Regions from separate parts of the Streptomyces sp. NPDC110618 genome, predicted to be linked through region 2. Evidence: riboswitches for the same ligand, from Rfam matches in the RefSeq annotation. Region 2 holds a riboswitch; the other holds the start of a gene.
The links. A riboswitch is a leader RNA that binds a small molecule or an ion and turns the genes downstream of it on or off. The one in region 2 is predicted to bind S-adenosylmethionine.
Positions count from the first base shown of each region.

Region 1: another riboswitch for S-adenosylmethionine. It lies ahead of thrC (threonine synthase); the one in region 2 lies ahead of ACZ7L7_RS11115 (aminotransferase class V-fold PLP-dependent enzyme).

Region 1 is NZ_JBVKBN010000018.1:24,016-32,984, reverse strand. Features, by position in the region: gene nagA (N-acetylglucosamine-6-phosphate deacetylase) at 1-855, opposite strand, end outside; gene ACZ7L7_RS27200 (ROK family protein) at 918-1,859, opposite strand; gene ACZ7L7_RS27195 (extracellular solute-binding protein) at 1,973-3,241, shown strand; gene ACZ7L7_RS27190 (DUF3263 domain-containing protein) at 3,285-3,518, shown strand; gene otsB (trehalose-phosphatase) at 3,552-4,400, shown strand; gene ACZ7L7_RS27180 (alpha,alpha-trehalose-phosphate synthase (UDP-forming)) at 4,865-6,283, opposite strand; gene ACZ7L7_RS27175 (glucosyl-3-phosphoglycerate synthase) at 6,379-7,323, opposite strand; SAM riboswitch class I at 7,484-7,623, shown strand; gene thrC (threonine synthase) at 7,642-8,928, shown strand; gene ACZ7L7_RS27165 (MoaD/ThiS family protein) at 8,925-8,969, shown strand, end outside.
Region 2 is NZ_JBVKBN010000005.1:3,372-12,340, reverse strand. Features, by position in the region: gene ACZ7L7_RS11135 (NYN domain-containing protein) at 1-874, opposite strand, end outside; gene ACZ7L7_RS11130 (hypothetical protein) at 945-1,184, opposite strand; gene ACZ7L7_RS11125 (rhomboid family intramembrane serine protease) at 1,339-2,073, shown strand; gene ACZ7L7_RS11120 (Lrp/AsnC family transcriptional regulator) at 2,070-2,351, shown strand; gene ACZ7L7_RS11115 (aminotransferase class V-fold PLP-dependent enzyme) at 2,398-3,759, opposite strand; SAM riboswitch class IV at 3,912-4,028, opposite strand; gene trpD (anthranilate phosphoribosyltransferase) at 4,113-5,177, opposite strand; gene qcrB (cytochrome bc1 complex cytochrome b subunit) at 5,322-6,959, opposite strand; gene qcrA (cytochrome bc1 complex Rieske iron-sulfur subunit) at 6,956-8,011, opposite strand; gene qcrC (cytochrome bc1 complex diheme cytochrome c subunit) at 8,008-8,820, opposite strand; gene ctaE (aa3-type cytochrome oxidase subunit III) at 8,909-8,969, opposite strand, start outside.

The DNA.
Region 1 (8,969 bases), on a different contig from region 2:
GGCGACCTCGACCTCCAGCGGGCCGAGCATGTAGCGGCCGTCGCCGAAGCCGGCCGCGTCCATGGCGTCGGTGATGAACGCGACCCGGTCGGCGCCCGCGTGATGGAACGCCAGTTGGAGCGAGGCCGGGTGCAGATGCGTGCCGTCGTTGATCAGCTCGACGGTGATCCGCTCGTCCTCCAGCAGCGCCGCGATCGGCCCGGGGGACCGGTGGCCGAGGGCGGGCATGGCGTTGAACAGGTGCGTCGCCACGGTCGCGCCCGCGTCGATCGCCTCCACGGTCTGCTCGTACGTCGCGTCCGTGTGCCCGATCGCCGCGATGACCCCGTGCTCGGCGAGCAGCCGTACCGAGTCCACGCCGCCGGGGAGTTCGGTGGCGAGGGTGACCATACGGGCCTGGCCGCGGGCGGCGTCGATCAGCTTGCGCACCTCCGCCGGGTCGGGGTCGCGCAGCAGTTCCTCCGAGTGCGCGCCCTTGCGGCACGGGGAGATGAACGGCCCCTCGAAGTGGATGCCGGCGATGTCGCCCTGCTCGGCCAGCTCCGACAGCAGCCCGGCGCGCTGGGCGAGGAAGTCCATGTCGCCGGTGACGGTGGAGGCGACCAGGGTGGTCGTGCCGTGCCTGCGGTGGGTGTCGATGCCCGTCAGCACGTCCTCGACGGTGCCGGAGGTGAAGCTCGCGCCGCCGCCGCCGTGGTTGTGAAGGTCGACGAAGCCGGGCACCACATAGTGGCCGGTGACATCGATGACCTGGGCGTTCTCCTGAGCGGTCGAGGCGATCCGGTCGCCCTCGACGACCACCTCGCCGTGGTCGACGACCCCGCCGGGCAGTGCCACCCGGGCACCCTTGAGGATCGTCTGCGCTCCGGTGCGGAGTTGCGTCTCGGCGCCGCTCCGCGCCCCTGGGGGAGTTGCCATCAGGTCGTTACCTCCGTGCCGTCGGTAGTGTCGAGGAGATCCCAGGCCAGTAGCCCGGCGCCGAGGCATCCCGCCGCGTCCCCCAAGGCCGCCGGGACGATCGTCGGAAGCTTCTGGAACGTGACCCGCCGCCGGACGGCGTCCCGCAGCGGTGTGAACAAGGTTTCCCCCGCCTCGGCGAGGCCGCCACCGATGATCAGTGTGCGCGGGTCCAGCAGGGTGAGCGCCGTGACCAGTCCGTCGGCGAGCGCGTCCACGGCCTCCTGCCAGACCCGTACGGCGTTCGGGTCGCCGGACGCGACGGCCTTCGCGCAGTCCGCGGCGTCCGCGTCAGGGTCGCCGCTGGCCGCCGCCCACGCCTCGGAGACCGCCGAGGCGGAGGCCAGCCGCTCCAGGCAGCCGCGCTGGCCGCAGGGGCAGTCGGGGCCGCCGGGGCGTACGACGATGTGCCCGATCTCGCCCGCGAAGCCGTGCGCCCCGGCCTCCACCCGCCCGTCCACGCCGATCGCGCCCGCGATGCCGGTGCCCAGCGCCACGAACAGGAACCGGTCCGCGCCCTTGCCCGCGCCGATCCGGCCCTCGGCGAGGCCGCCGGTGCGCACGTCGTGGCCGAGGGCGACCGGGACGCCGAGCACGGAGGTCAGCAGGTGGCGCAGGGGGACGTCACGCCAGCCCAGGTTGGCGGCGTAGGCGGCGACACCGGCCGCCTCGTCGACGATGCCGGGAACGGCGACGCCGGCCGCGGCGGGGGGCTCGCCGAGGGTCTCGGCGCCGTGGGCGCGCAGTTCGGCGGCGAAGTCGAGGATGTTCGCGACGACCGCGTCGGGGCCGCGCTCGCGCCCGGTCGGGCGGCGCGCCTCGTACAGCAGCGCGCCGTCCGCCCCGACCAGGGCGGCTTTCATCCCGGTGCCGCCCACGTCGAGGGCGATGACATGTCTCACGGGGGACAGTGTGACCCTTGTACCTGTGAGAGGTCTAGTCCACTACGTGGTGTAGACCTTATGGTTTGCTTCGAAATTTTTCGCGACGGGCTGGTTTGGGGCTGAGGTAGAACATGCGGCGTCGTAGCACAGGGATGGTCGCGGTGCTGTCCGCGCTGGGCGTGACGGCGGTCCTGGGCGGCTGCGGGGTGACCGGCGGCTCGGACCCGGTCACGCTGAGGCTGGTCGCCGCGGACTACGGCGACAGCGCGGCGAACAGTTCGAAGAAGTACTGGCAGTCGCTGGCCGAGGCGTACGAGAAGGACCACCCCGATGTCCGGGTCGAGGTCAGCGTGTACTCCTGGACGGACGTCGACCGCAAGGTCAAGGAGATGGTCGACGCCGACAAGGCGCCCGACCTCGCGCAGATCGGCGCGTACGCCGACTTCGCCAAGGCGGACAAGCTGTACACCGCCAGCGAACTGCTCTCCATCACCACCCAGGCCAACTTCCTGCCGCAGCTCGCCTCCGCCGGGGCGGTGAAGGGGGAGCAGTACGGGATGCCGTTCGCCTCCTCCACCCGGCTGCTCTTCTACAACAAGGACCTGTTCGCCAAGGCCGGCCTCCAGCCGCCGAGGACCTGGGCGGAGCTGAAGGCGGCCGCCGCGGCGCTGAAGGCGGACGGGGTGAAGTTCCCCTACGCGCTGCCGCTCGGGCCCGAGGAGGCGCAGGCCGAGACCATGCAGTGGCTGCTCAGCGGCGGGGGCGGCTACACCGACACCAACGCGGGCATCTACAGCATCGACGACCCGGAGAACGTCAAGACCTTCGACTGGCTGAAGTCCGAGCTGGTCGGCGAGGACCTGGTCGGGCCGGTCGCGCCCCGGTCGCTCAACCGCGCGGACGCCTTCGAGGCGTTCACCCAGGGCGACGTCGGCATGCTCAACGGGCATCCCACGCTGATGAAGGCCGCCCAGGCCAAGGGCGTGAAGTTCGGCATGGTGCCGATGCCCGGCGAGGACGGACCGACCCGGATCTCCATGGGCGTCGCCGACTGGATGATGGCCTTCAAGCAGAACGGGCACGCGGAGGAGGCCGGGGACTTCCTGGACTTCGTCTACGAGGACGAGAACGTGCTGGAGTTCTCCCGCCAGTACGACCTGCTGCCGGTGACGACACCGGTCTGGGACGTCATGAGCGAGGCGAAGGAGGACGCGCACCTCAAGCCGTTCCTGGAGGCGCTGCCGACCTCCGAGCTGTACCCGGTGGGCCGTACGTCCTGGGCGGCGGTGAACGCGGAGATCAAGAAGAAGATAGGCGGCGCGGTCGCCTACGGCGGTGACCCGGCCACCGTCCTGGGTGAACTCCAGGCGAAGGCGTCGAAGGAGGAGACGGCGGAGTAGGGCCGCTCCCGGGTGTCAGTGGCGCCGGATACGGTTCATCTTCATGAACCAGGAACCACTGAACCCGAGGGAACAGTCCGTCCTGGCCCTGGAGCGCCGCGGTTTCCCGACCCCCGGCGCGAAGGAACGAGCGATACGCGAGGAACTGGACCTGTCACCGGTGCGCTACTACCAGCTCCTCAACGCGCTGCTGGACGACCCGCGCGCGCTGGCCCACGACCCGGTGACGGTGAACCGGCTGCGCCGGGTGCGGGAGGCGCGGCGGGCCGAGCGATGATTCGCGCGGCGCTGGGTGGATAGGGTCCCCCGTATGGGCAGCCACACGGATTCGACCGCCTTGCCGGAGCCCGCGACGCCCGCCGGGCGGGCCGGGCTCGACGCGATTCTCGCCGATCCGGGGCGGGCGGTGATCGCGCTCGACTTCGACGGGACGCTCGCGCCGATCGTGCCGGACCCCGAACAGGCCCGGGCCCACCCCGACGCGGTGCCCGCGCTCGCCGCGCTCGCGCCGAAGGTGGCCTCCGTCGTGGTGGTCACCGGCCGCCCGGCGGGCGTCGCGGTCCGCTACGGCGGGTTCGCGGGCGTTCCCGGCCTGTCGCACCTCGTGGTCCTCGGCCATTACGGCGCCGAGCGCTGGGACGCCGTCACCGGTACGGTCACCGCCCCCGCGCCCGACCCCGGCGTGGCCGCCGCCCGCGCCGAACTGCCCGGGGTCCTCGACGGCGTCGGCGCCTGGCAGGGCACCTGGATCGAGGAGAAGGGCCGCGCGGTCGCCGTGCACACCCGGCGCGCCGCCGATCCGCAGGCCGCGTTCGAAGCCCTGCGCGGGCCCCTGGGCGACCTCGCCGCCCGCCACGGCCTGATCGTCGAACCGGGCCGCCTGGTCCTGGAACTCCGCCCGCCGGGCATGGACAAGGGTGTGGCCCTGCGCGACTACGTCCGCGAGGCCGGTGCCGGTTCGGTCCTCTACGCCGGGGACGACCTGGGCGACCTCCCGGCCTACGCCGCGGTGGAGGAACTCCGCGCGGAGGGCACCCCCGGCCTGCTGGTCTGCAGCGGCAGCGACGAGGTCCCGGACCTGGCGAAGAAGGCGGACCTGGTGGTGCCGGGGCCGGAGGCGGTGGCGGGGTTGCTGCGGACGCTGGCGGAGGCGCTGTAGGGGCGAGCGGCTACCGCCCCAGGAGGCTTCGGGGCCGACGACCTCACCGGGCAACGCGGTGGCGTCGCGCCGGGCCGCGGTCTGGCGGGCGGGGCCTGAGGGCGCCGTGCCTTGGGCCAACACCGCCCCGCGGCGTCGGCGCCGACCGGCGGCATGGGCCGACGGCTGTGCGGGGGCGCCGTGGGGGTGGGTGCGCTTGCCCGCGCGCGCAGGGTGCCTCCCCCAGGAGGGGGGACCCGCAGCCCACCCGTGCCGCCCCAGCGGCACGACTGCCCGCAGCTATGTGGGTTGGGTAGCGCCGCCTGTCTGGGTGGGCGCCGCGCGCGTAGGACTGCCGGCCCTGGCCCGGGAGGGGGGACCCCGGCCGCGGACGGGTGCTCGTCGTGGCGCGGTGGGCGTGGCGGGGCCCAGGGCCCGTGCGGGGCTTCGGGCCGTATGCGCGGCCCGGCGAGGGCTCGGGTGGCTCAGTTCGTCAGTGCGTGCAGCTGGTCCAGGAACCACTGCTTTGGGGGCAGGGCCGTGGCTGCCGCCGACAGGCGCTTGCTGCGTTCCACGCGCTCGTGCTGGGGCATGACCAGGGCCGTGTGGAGGGCTTCCGCCGTGTCCAGGATGTCGTACGGGTTGACCACCAGGGCGTCCTCGCCGAGCTCCTCGTACGCGCCCGCCTCGCGGGACAGGACCAGGGCGCTGCCCTCGTCCGAGACGATCGGGACCTCCTTGGCGACCAGGTTCATGCCGTCGCGGACCGGGTTGACCAGGGCCACGTCGGCGATGCGGTAGGCCGCCAGGGAGCGGGCGAAGTCGTCCTTCACATGGAGGACCACCGGGGTCCAGGTCGGGGTGCCGTACTCGGCGTTGATCGCGTCGGCCACCCGCTGGACCTCCGCCGTGTAGTCGCGGTAGACCGCGAGGTCCTGGCGGGAGGGGTAGGCGAAGGCCACGTGCGCCACGCGCTCGTGCCACTCGGGGTGGTCGGCGAGCAGTTGGCGGTAGGCCAGGAGGCCCCGGACGATGTTCTTCGACAGTTCCGTGCGGTCCACCCGGACGATCGTGCGGCGCGGTTCGCCGGACGGCGCCGGGCCGATCTCCGCGCGCAGGGCCACGATCCGCTCCTCGACGTCCGGCTCGTGGGACCGCGCCCGCAGGAACTCCGCGTCCGCGCCCAGGCCGTGCACGCCGACCTCCGTGTCGCCGAGGCCGCCCGCCAGCTGTGTGGCGCAGGCCGTGAACGCGTCCGCCCAGCGCTGGGTGAGGAAGCCGAGCCGGTCCGCGCCGAGCATGCCCTCCAGGACCTCCGTCGCCACCCGGTCGGGCAGCAGCCGGAAGTAGTCCACCGGCGCCCACGGCGTGTGCGAGAAGTGGCCGATGCGCAGGTCGGGCCGGAGCTTGCGGAGCAGGCCCGGCACCAGCGTCAGGTGGTAGTCCTGCACCAGGACCGCCGCCCCCTCGGCCGCCTCGTCGGCCAGCGCCTCGGCGAAGGCGCGGTTGTAGCGGCCGTAGTTCTCCCACTGCCGCCAGAAATCGGCGTCGAAGACCGGCTCCAGCGGGGTCTGGTACAGCATGTGGTGCACGAACCACAGCACCGAGTTCGCGACCCCGTTGTACGCGTCCGCGTGCACCTGAGCCGGGATCGGCAGCATCCGCACGCCGTCCTCGCCGACACCGCGGGCCACCGCCTCCCGGTCGCCGTCGGACAGCGCCGAGCACACCCACAGCGCGCCCGCGTCCGGCCCGATGGCCGACAGACCCGAGACCAGCCCGCCGCCGCCCCGTTTGGCGCGCAGCGAACCGTCCTCCTGGACGGCGTAGGAGACCGGCCCGCGGTTCGACGCGACCAGCACCTGGGCGGCTCCTCGGGCGGGGGACACATGCGTGGAAGCCATGTGCTCCAACCTAGCCCGTGCCGTAAACGCTCAAACGTACGAGCCGCCGGACGGGACGAGTATCACGCCGCCACCGCGCGGCGGGCGCGCTGCGTTCACGCCACCTTCCGCGAGGCGTACTCCGCGATCTCCACCATCGGCGGCCGCTCCTCGGTGTCCACCGAGTACGTCCGCGGCTCGAACCCGTCCTCACCGCGCTCGAACTGGATCAGCGAGGGCCGCACCAGATGCCCGCGCGCCAGCCGGAGCTGCGCCGTGCGGTAGATCGCCGCCGACATCCGGCCGAGCGCCTGCCCGTCCTGGTGCCGGTGCTTGCGCACTCCGACGTCCACCTGGGCCAGCGCGTCCAGGCCCACCAGGTGCAGCGCGTCCACCAGCATGCCCAGCTCCACGCCGTAGCCGACCGGGAACGGCAGCTGCTCCAGCAGGGTGCGCCGGGCCGCGTACTCCCCGCCCAGCGGCTGCACGAACCCCGCGAGCTGCGGCCAGTGCATGTTCAGCAGCGGGCGTGCCATCAGCTCGGTGACCCGGCCGCCCTGCCCGGCGGCGCCGCCCAGCGGACGGTCGTACATCGCCTTGACCAGGTCGACGCCGGGGTCGGTGAGCAGCGGGCCGACGATGCCGGAGACGAAGTCCGAGGAGAACTCCTTCAGGTCCGCGTCGATGAAGCAGACGATGTCACCGCGGGTGACCAGCAGCGACCGCCACAGCACCTCGCCCTTGCCGGGCACGGTCGGGATGCGCGGCAGGATCTCGTCCCGGTGCACCACCGTCGCGCCGGCCGCCGCCGCGACCTCGGAGGTGCGGTCGGTCGAACCGGAGTCGACGACCACGATCTCGTCGACCAGCGGCACCTGCTGCATCAGGTCGTGCCGGATCACGGCGACGATGTCGCCGACCGTCTCCTCCTCGTTGAGCGCGGGCAGGACGACACTGACCGTCTGGCCGGTGCGCTGCTTGGCCGCCAGAATCTGATGGAGCGGTCGATCGGTCACCGACCAGGAGCGCTCGGTCAGCCAGCGCTCGACTTCGTTCAGCACAGTGCGCGGCTCCTTCGGGCCGGCCGCGGATGCGGCTTGTGGATGGGCTCGTCTCGCGGTTCGGACGACTATCTCAACTGTCCAGGTCGTCGGTTACAGTCTTGAACAACGCGGATGACCATCGCATGTCCGGGATGGCCCGACGTTCACAACTTCATACCGCTCATCCAGAGGGGCAGAGGGATACGGCCCGATGAAGCCCCGGCAACCCTCCAGTCGGCTCTCGTTCACGCGAGGCTCCCGGCTAGGGAAGGTGCCAAATCCGTCTCACGGCGAGATGCGTCGTGAGGAAGATGAGGAGAAAGGGCCTCGCCTCACATGGCTGTGCAGACTGCCGCAAGCACCGGTACTACCCCCGTCGACCTCGGACCCGCCGCCGCCCTGAGCTGCCGCGAATGCGGTCACCGCGTCCCCCTCGGCCCGGTCTTCGCGTGCGAGGAGTGTTTCGGCCCGCTGGAGATCGCCTACGACTTCTCGTCCTACGACACCGAGGAGCTCCGCAAGCGCATCGAGGCGGGACCCGCGAACATCTGGCGCTACGCGCCGCTGCTGCCCGTCCCCGCGGACGTGGCCGACAAGCCGAACCTCAACCCCGGCTGGACCAAGCTCGTCAAGGCCGACAACCTGGCCCGTACCCTCGGCGTGACCGGCGGTTTGTATGTGAAGGACGACTCCGGTAACCCGACGCACTCCTTCAAGGACCGCGTCGTCGCCCAGGCCCTGGAGGCCGCCCGCGCCTTCGGCTTCACCACCCTGTCCTGCTCCTCCACCGGCAACCTGGCCGGCGCCGTCGGCGCCGCCGCGGCCCGGGCCGGCCTCCGCTCCTGCGTGTTCATCCCGCACGACCTGGAGCAGGGCAAGGTCGTCATGGCCGCCGTCTACGGCGGTGAGCTGGTCGGCATCGAGGGCAACTACGACGATGTGAACCGCTTCTGCTCCGAGCTGATCGGCGACCCGGCCGGCGAGGGCTGGGGCTTCGTCAACGTCAACCTGCGGCCGTACTACGCGGAAGGGTCCAAGACCCTCGCGTACGAGATCTGCGAGCAGCTCGGCTGGCGGCTGCCCGACCAGATCGTGGTGCCGATCGCCTCCGGCTCCCAGCTGACCAAGATCGACAAGGGTCTGCAGGAGCTGATCAAGCTCGGGCTGGTCGAGGACAGGCCGTACAAGATCTTCGGCGCGCAGGCCGAGGGCTGCTCGCCGGTGTCGGTGGCCTTCAAGGCGGGCCACGACGTGGTCCGCCCGCAGAAGCCGAACACCATCGCCAAGTCGCTGGCCATCGGTAACCCGGCGGACGGCCCGTACGTGCTGGACATCGCCCGCCGCACCGGTGGCGCGGTGGAGGACGTGACCGACGAGCAGGTCGTCGACGCCATCAAGATCCTGGCCCGGACCGAGGGCATCTTCGCCGAGACCGCGGGCGGCGTGACGGTCGGCGTCACCAAGAAGCTCATCGAGAACGGCGTCCTCGACCCCACCAAGACGACCGTCGTGCTCAACACCGGCGACGGCCTGAAGACCCTGGACGCGGTGGCCGGCACCGGCCTGACCGCGACCATCCGCCCGAACCTCGACTCCTTCCGAGAGGCTGGCCTCGCATCATGAGCGTCAACGTCCGCATCCCCACGATCCTGCGCACCTACACC
Region 2 (8,969 bases):
CCACGGTCTCCGCCGGACGCACCGACACCGGTGGCAACGCCAGCTCCCGGCGCAGCCCTTGAGTGGCGTCCAGGAGGGTGTCCAGCAGCAGCCGTACCCGCATGTCCTCCACGCTGCGGCCCTCCCGCGCCGCTCTGCGGGTGGCCTCCAGAGCGGCCTCGGCCTCCCCGAGCCGGGACTTCAGCCGCCGGGTCTCGCTCTCGGCCGCCGACACCTGCCCCTGCGCCTCGGCGCGCACCGCCTCGATCTCGCCGTGCGCCTTGCGCAGCGCCGCCTCACCGCGCTTGACGTCGCTCTGGGCGGCGCGCAGTTTGCGGTGAAGCGATTCGGCTTCCTTCTTGGCCGCGTCCAGCTCGGTGCGCAGCCGTTCGGTCTCGGTGCGGACCTGCTCCCGCGCCTGGGCGAGTTCGGCGCGCAGCCGCTCCAGCTCGGCCCGGCTCTCCTCGTCGGCGCGCTCGGCGTCCGCCCGCTGGGCCTCCTCGCCGGCCGCGGTAACCAGCTTCACCCAGTCGGTGGGCCGCAGCACATAGGCCGCGGCCGCCACATCGAGCGGGTCCGCGGCCGGGGGCGGCGAGCCGGAGTCCAGGGCGCCGGCGAGTTCCGGCTGCGCCTCTCTGAGCTTCTCCCCGATCCGCTGGCGGAAGAGCGGATCGGTCTCCAGGGCGGCGGCCATCGCGTTCCCGGCGAACTTGGCGCGGCGGTTCGGGGCGAACCGGGCGTACTGCCGCAGCTGTGCGGGCAGTTCGCCGATCGTCAACTGGCCGAAACCGTCCGAGACGATCTGGACGACCCGCTTGCGCACGCCGTCGGGCAACGGACGGTCGAGCACCTCAGCGGCGCCGTCGCCCGGCCCCCCGCCTGCGGTCTCCACCATCCGTCGTCACCCCAATACCTGTGCGGGATCCCCCGGCTGAGGGGATCACCCGAACGGGGCCCGCTCCCGCTCAGGAGCCGGCGCCCGGCCTGTCCACGAGTTCCACCTGGTCCACGGCGTTGCACCAGCGGCAGCGCACCGACTCGATGGTCTCACTGACCACCTCGCGCTCCTCGACCTTGGGCTCACCGGCGAGGTCGAGGTGGACGTACTCGACGACCTTCGACGAGCGCGTCACATCGAAGCGGGTGAGGTTGCCGCAGAGCGTGCAGCGCCACCGCGTGGTGGCGGTCGGCAGGGGAACCGTCATCTCGACCGTTCTTTCCTTCCAGTGTCGGTGACCCACCGGCATCCCGGTGTGTATGGCTCGTAACCCTACGGCCTGTGCGCGACTCGCCGCTCGGCTGTCCACGGCGGCGAGGCACTCTGTCAGAGTTGCTCCCTTTACGTCATGCTCTGTGTTCATGATCAGCAAGTGGAGCAGCACGGCCAGAGGACTGCGGATGCCGTCCGCACCGGTCACCTACGCACTGATCGGGCTGTGCACACTGATCTTCCTGATGGGGCCCGCCTCGGGGCTGAACCCGGGGTACGGCACCGGGGAGGAGCTGATCGCGACCCAGCGGGCCTACTTCCGGCGCTGGGGGGTGGTCCCGGCGGTGCTGTTCGAGGGCGAGGCGCGGGCCGCGCTCACCCCGGCGACCGCGCTGTTCGTGCACGGCAGCTGGGTGCACCTGCTGGGCAACATGCTCTTCCTCTACGTCTTCGGCGTGATGACCGAGGAGCGCATGGGCCGCTTCCAGTACCTCCTCTTCTACCTGGGCTGCGGCTATCTCGCCCTGCTCGGCTACGCGGCCGCCAACGCCGACTCCGAACAGTCACTGGTCGGGGCGTCCGGGGCGATCTCGGCGGTGCTCGGCGCCTTCCTGGCGCTGTTCCCGCGGGCCCGGGTGACCAGTCTGCTGCCCTTCCTCCTCTTCCTGCCCCTGCGCTTCCCCGCGTGGGTCGTGCTGCCCTTCTGGGCGGCCCTGCAGTGGCTGGCGGCGGGACAGGCCACGAGCGGCCCCGGAGTGGCCTACCTGGCCCATCTCGTGGGCTTCGGCCTGGGGTGCGGCTTCGCCTGGGTGCGGTTCGGCCGTACGACTAGAGTGAGGCCGACGCCTGCGACGCCGGCCCCCCAGGGAGAGAAACAGCCGTGATCACTGCGATCGTCCTCATCAAGACCAGCGTGGACCGGATCCCCGAGATCGCGGAGCAGATCGCTTCGCTGGACAGCGTGAGCGAGGTCTTCTCCGTCACCGGCACCTACGACCTGATCGCCATGGTCCGGGTCAAGGAGCACGAGGACCTCGCCGAGGTCATCCCCGGCCGCATCAGCAAGATCCCCGGCGTCGAGGGCACGGACACCCACGTGGCCTTCAGGACGTACTCCCAGCACGACCTGGAGGCCGCGTTCTCGATCGGCCTGGACGGCTAGGGCGTACGGCGGGGGGCAGCCGCGCCGCCCCCCGCGCGCGGGTCGGTCAGACCGCCGGCACGCAACGCCCGTCCTCGGTGCGGTAGTTCCACTTGGCGCCGTCGCGGACCAGTTCGCGGGCCGCGGTGACGAAGCGGTCCACGTGTTCGTCGGGGGTGCCGGCGCCGAAGCTGACGCGGATGGCGTTGAGGGACTTCTCGCCGGGGGCCGCCTCGGGGGCGCCGCACTCGCCCAGGGTCTGCGGGTCGCTGCCGAGCAGGGTGCGCACCAGGGGGTGGGCGCAGAACAGGCCGTCGCGGACGCCGATGCCGTACTCGGCGGAGAGCGCGGCGGCGAAGTGGGAGCTGTTCCAGCCCTCGACGACGAAGGACAGCACACCCACGCGCGGGGCGTCGTCGCCGAAGAGGGAGAGGAAGCGGACCTCCGGCACGTCCGCGAGCCCCTGGCGGACCTTCTCGATCAGGTACCGCTCGCGGGCCACCAGGGTGTCGAACCCGGCCTCCGTGAGGGCCTTGCAGGCCGAGGCGATGGAGTAGGCGCCGATGACGTTCGGGGAGCCCGCCTCGTGCCGCGCGGCGCTCTCGTGCCACTCGACGTCCACTCCCCCGTCCGTACGCCGGGTCACCTTGCGGCTGGCACCGCCGCCCGCGAGGTACGGCCGGGCCTCGCGCAGCCAGTCGGCGCGGCCCGCGAGCACTCCGGAGCCGAAGGGCGCGTAGAGCTTGTGCCCGGAGAAGGCGACCCAGTCGACGTCGAGGTCCTGGACGGAGACCGGGTGATGCGGGGCGAGCTGGGCGGCGTCGAGGACGATCCGGGCGCCGTGCGCGTGCGCGGCGGCGGCCAGCTCCCGCACCGGCCACAGCTCGCCGGTGACGTTGGAGGCACCGGTGACGCAGACCAGGGCCGGTCCGTGGGGGTCGCGGTCGGCGAGGGCGCGCTCCAGGGTGGCCACGGCCTGCTCGGGGGCGCGCGGCGCGTCCAGGTAGGTGACCTCGGCGTCCTGCCAGGGCAGCAGCGAGGCGTGGTGCTCGGTCTCGAAGACGAAGACCTGGCAGCCGGCCGGCAGCACGGCGGCGAGCAGGTTCAGCGAGTCGGTGGTGGACCGGGTGAAGACCAGCTGGTCGTCGGCACGGCAGTCGAGGAACTCCGCGACGGTCTTCCGGGCGTTCTCGAACTGGTCGGTCGAGAGCTGCGAGAGGTACCCGGCGCCCCGGTGAACGCTGCCGTAGTACGGCGCGTAGGCGGCCACGTCGTCCCAGACGCGCTGCAGCGCGGGGGCGCTGGCGGCGTAGTCGAGCGCGGCGTAGGTGACCTCGCCGCCGGTGACGAGCGGGACGGTGACATCCCGCCCCAGAACGGGCAGCTGGGCACAAACGGACTGAGCGGAGGCAGCGGTGAGGACGGACATGGCGAAGCTCCCGTGAAAGGACGGCGCGCAGAGCGCAGCGCGCAGAGAAGGAAGGAAAGGGGGTACGCGGAGGCGGGGCTCGGCGGCCCTATCGCATTCGCTTGCTCACGGAAGACTCCCTCGAACGACCAGGACCCCTGGGTTTCGAGAGGGGTCCGCGCTTGCCGTAGACCTCGCTGCCTACGACCTGGTCTTCACCCGGGGCACCCCGCCACGGACGGAGGGTTGCCGGACAGTCGGCCGGGGCCTCATGACTGTCACTCATGACCTGGTACAGGAACCTAGGGCAAAAGATCGCCGTCCCGCAACCCGAGTCCGGATTGCGGGACGGCGGACGTCGAACGCCGAAGCGCCTACGCGTTGCTGGCGGCGACCCAGCGCTCCAGGGTCCGCTTGGCGGCCCCCGAGTCGATCGACTCCGCCGCCTTCGCCATACCGGCGCGGATCTGCTCGGTCAGCGGCTCCCCGGTGGGGTGCAGGGCCACCAGGGCGGCGGCCGAGTTGAGCAGGACGGCGTCCCGGACGGGACCCGTCTCGCCGTTCAGCAGGCGCCGGGCCACATCGGCGTTGTACGAGGCGTCCGCGCCGCGCAGCGCCTCCACCGGGACGAGGTCGATGCCGACCTCGCGCGGGTCGAAGGTCTCCTCGCTGACCTTGCCGTCGCGGACGACCCAGACCCGGGAGGTCGAGGTGGTGGTCAGCTCGTCGAGGCCGTCGTCGCCGCGGAACACCAGCGAGGAGTTGCCGCGTTCGGCGAACACGCCCGCCACGATCGGCGCCATCCGCGGATCGGCGACGCCGACCGCCTGCGCCCGCACCCGGGCCGGGTTGGTGAGCGGGCCGAGCACATTGAAGACGGTCCGGATGCCCAACTGCCCGCGCGCGGCGCCCGCGTGACGCATCGCCGGGTGGAACTTGGCCGCGAAGCAGAAGGTGATCCCGGCCTCCTCGGCCACCTCGGGCACCCGGGCCACCGGCAGTTCCAGATTGACCCCGAGCTTCTCCAGCACGTCCGAGGAGCCGGAGGCGGAGGAGGCCGCCCGGTTGCCGTGCTTGACGACCTTGGCGCCCGCGCCGGCCACCACGATCGCGGACATGGTGGAGATGTTGACGGTCTTGGCGCCGTCGCCGCCCGTGCCGACGATGTCGACGGTGTCGCCGGACACCTCGATGACGTTCGCGTGCTGGTACATCGTGCGGACGAAACCGGTGATCTCCTCCACCGTCTCGCCCTTGGCCCGCAGCGCCACCACGAACCCGGCGATCTGCGCGTCGGTCGCCTCGCCCCGCATGATCAGGTCCATCGCCCAGGCCGTGTCGTCGGCGCCGAGGTCCCGCCCCTCCAGCAGACCGTTCAGCAGCAGGGGCCAGGAGCGGCCCGCCGCGGTGTCGCCTCCAGCGGGGGTCACAGCGCTCATAAGGCCGCTCCTGAATGTCGTAGCAGAGTGTCCGCCCCGGTACACGGGGTTGTGCTCCCACCCTATCCAGCCGGGGGCACGGAGAAGGGCCCCCGTCCGAACACCGGACGGGGGCCCTTCTACCGCGCGTGGCGAGCGCAGCGATCAGTGGTGGCCGTGGCCGCTCGTGATCTCCTTGTACTCCTCGACGGTCGGCTTCGGAATCTGGGACTCCTCGCCGAAGTACGCCTTGCTGAGCTTGGCGCGCAGCTTCTCGGTGCCCTTCACCTTGCGCTCGACGCCGTTCTCGTCGACCGTCGGGCCGATCTCGACCGGCTTGTACTGCTCGTGCGCGGTGAGGGTGTGCAGCGCGTCCTGGCTGAGCGGCTCGTGCACCTCGATGAACTCACCGTGCGGCAGGCGCTTGATGATGCCGGACTCGCGTCCGTGCAGCACCTTCTCCTTGTCCCGGCGCTGCAGGCCGAGGCAGATCCGCTTGGTGACGATGAAGGCGAGGACCGGGCCGACGAAGAACGCGATCCGGACGAACCAGGTGATCGAGTTGATCGACAGGTGGAAGTGGGTGGCCCACAGGTCGTTTCCACCACCGATCAGCAGGATCATGTACCAGGTGATCCAGGCGACACCGAAGGCGGTGCGGGTCGGGGCGTTACGCGGGCGGTCCAGGATGTGGTGCTCGCGCTTGTCGCCGGTGACCCAGGACTCGATGAACGGGTAGACCGCGATCGCGACCAGGACCAGCGGGAAGATCATCAGCGGGATGAACACGCCCAGGACGAGCGTGTGGCCCCAGAAGTTGATCTCCCAGCCCGGCATGACACGGATCAGGCCCTCGGAGAAGCCCATGTACCAGTCGGGCTGGGCGCCGGTGGACACCTGGTCCGGGCGGTACGGGCCGAGCGCCCAGATCGGGTTGATCGTGGCGATCGCCGAGATGACCGCGATGACACCGAAGACCAGGAAGAAGAAGCCTCCGGCCTTGGCCATGTAGACCGGCAGCAGCGGCATGCCGACGACGTTCTTGTTCGTCTTGCCCGGACCCGCGAACTGCGTGTGCTTGTGGTAGACGACCAGGATCAGGTGGCCGACCACCAGACCGAGCATGATGCCCGGCAGCAGCAGGATGTGGACCGAGTAGAAGCGCGCCACGAAGTCGCCGCCCGGGAACTCCCCGCCGAACAGGAAGAACGCCAGGTAGGTGCCGACGATCGGCACGGACAGGACCGCGCCCTCCATGAAGCGGACACCGGTTCCGGAGAGCAGGTCGTCGGGGAGCGAGTAACCGGTGAAGCCGGTGAACATGCCGAGGACGAACAGCAGGAAGCCGAAGACCCAGTTGATCTCGCGCGGCTTGCGGAACGCGCCGGTGAAGAAGACGCGCATCATGTGCACGAACATGCCCGCGAGGAAGATCAGCGCGGCCCAGTGGTGGATCTGCCGGATGAGCAGACCGCCACGGACGTCGAAGGAGATGTGCAGCGTGGAGCTGAACGCCTCCGACATCAGCTGGCCCTGCAGCGGGACGTAGCTGCCGTGGTACTCCACCTCGTTCATCGACGGGTGGAAGAACAGCGTCAGGTACACACCCGTGAGGATGATGATGATGAAGCTGTAGAGGCAGACCTCGCCCAGCATGAACGACCAGTGGTCGGGGAAGATCTTGCGCATGTTGGCCTTGGCCAGGCCGTAGATGCCCAGCCGGCCGTCGGCCCAGTCGGCGACGCGCTCGCCGGCCGGTGCCTTCCCGCGTGCGCGGGACTCAGTGGTCTCTGTAGTGCTCATCCGCGCTCCCAGAAGGCAGGACCGACGGGCTCCTCGAAGTCGCCGAGCGCTTCGAGGTACCCCTCGTCGTTCACGCCGATGCGCAGCTGCGGCAGGGCGTGACCGGCGGGACCGAAGATCACTCGGGCACCGTCGGACAGGTCGAAGGTGGACTGGTGGCAGGGGCACAGGGCGTGGTGCGTCTGCTGCTCGTACAGGGAGATCGGGCAACCCACGTGGGTGCAGATCTTCGAGTACGCCACGATGCCCTCGTGCGACCACTCAAGCTCGCGCTTGTCCTTGATGTTGTCCGGCTGGATCCGGACGATCATCAGGGCGGCCTTGGCGATCTCCTTCTGGAAGTCGTGGTCGTGCTCCTCCAGGCCCTCCGGCTTGGCGAAGGTGAGGGAACCGACGACGACGTCCGAGGGACGCAGCGGCTCGTTGGTGTTCATGTTGACGAGCAGCTTGCCCTTGGACCACAGGGTGTGGCGGAGCTTGGTGCCGGGCAGCGGACCGAGGTCGCGCAGCAGGACGACACCGGAGAGCGGGAACAGGGCCAGCGCGCCGAACATCGTGTTGCGGATCAGCTTGCGACGGCCGAGCGCGGACTCCTTGGCGCCCTCCTTGAAGTCGGCCAGCACCTTGGCCTTGACCTCCGGGGCGGAGGCGACCGGGTGCCGCTCCTCGGCGACCTCGACGTCCGACATCAGCGTGCGGGCCCAGTGGACCGCGCCCGCGCCGATGCAGAACAGGGAGACGCCGAGCGTCATGCCGAGGGCGAAGTTCAGCGCGCTGATGTGACCCAGCGGCCAGATGTAGACCGACTGGTCGGCGTCGATCGCCACGTAGGAGGCGATGAAGCCGATGGTGGCCAGCATCGACACCGTGAACAGCAGGGCGACCGTGCGCTCGGACCGCTTGGCGGCCCGCTCGTCGATGTCCTGGATCCGGTGCTCGTGGGGCGGCAGACCGGGGTCCGCGAACGGGTCCTTGTCGTCCGCGACGCCTACCGCGCCGTGTGCGTCCTGCGCTGCGGGCAGGTTCTCTTCAGGAATGTCTTGGCTACTCATGACTTCTTGGCCTTTGCGGTCCGAGCGGCGACCCAGACGGCGACCGCGATCAGCGCGCCGAGTCCGAAGACCCAGGCGAACAGGCCCTCACTGACCGGACCGAGTCCGCCCAGCTCAAGACCACCGGGGCTCTCGGTGTCATCGCCGTTGACCGCGTCGAGGTAGGCGATGATGTCCTTCTTGTTCTGCTCCGACAGGATCGTGTCGGGGAAGGAGGGCATGTTCTGCGGGCCGGTCTGCATGGCCTCGTAGATGTGCTTCGGGTCGACACCCTCAAGGGACGGCGCGTACTTGCCGTGGGTCAGCGCGCCACCCTTGCCGGTGAAGTTGTGGCACTGCGCGCAGTTGGTGCGGAACAGGTCGCCACCCTTGGCGATGTCGGCACCCTCGGGGCCGTACTCCGCCTCGGTCGGAATGTTCGGACCGGCGCCCAGCGAGGCGATGTACGCCGCGAGCTGGTCGATCTCGGCCTGCGTGTAGACAACGTCCTTCCGCGGCACCTGGGCGCCCTGGGAGGTCGCCGCCGGCATACGGCCGGTGCCCACCTGGAAGTCCACGGCCGCGGCGCCGACGCCCACCAGGCTCGGGCCGTCGGAGGTGCCCTGACCGCCGGTTCCGTGGCAGCTGGCGCAGCCGACGGCGTAGAGCTTCTTACCCTCGTCGATGGCGAGAGACTGGGCGGTTTCATCGGCCTGCGCCTTGCCCGTGGGCGCGACAAAGGCGTACAGCCCCCCAGTGGCCGCCAGCGCGAGGAGTAGGACGACGACCGCCGCCAGCGGATGGCGTCGTCGTGCGGAGAGCTTTTTCACGGATTACCCCGGTGTCAGGATCTTCTGCGTCGATGCTTCTGGGATGTGCTGCTCGCGTGCCTGCTCGCAGCGCTCGGGACGGGCCCGGCTACTTGATCATGTAGATCGTGGCGAAGAGGCCGATCCAGACGACATCGACGAAGTGCCAG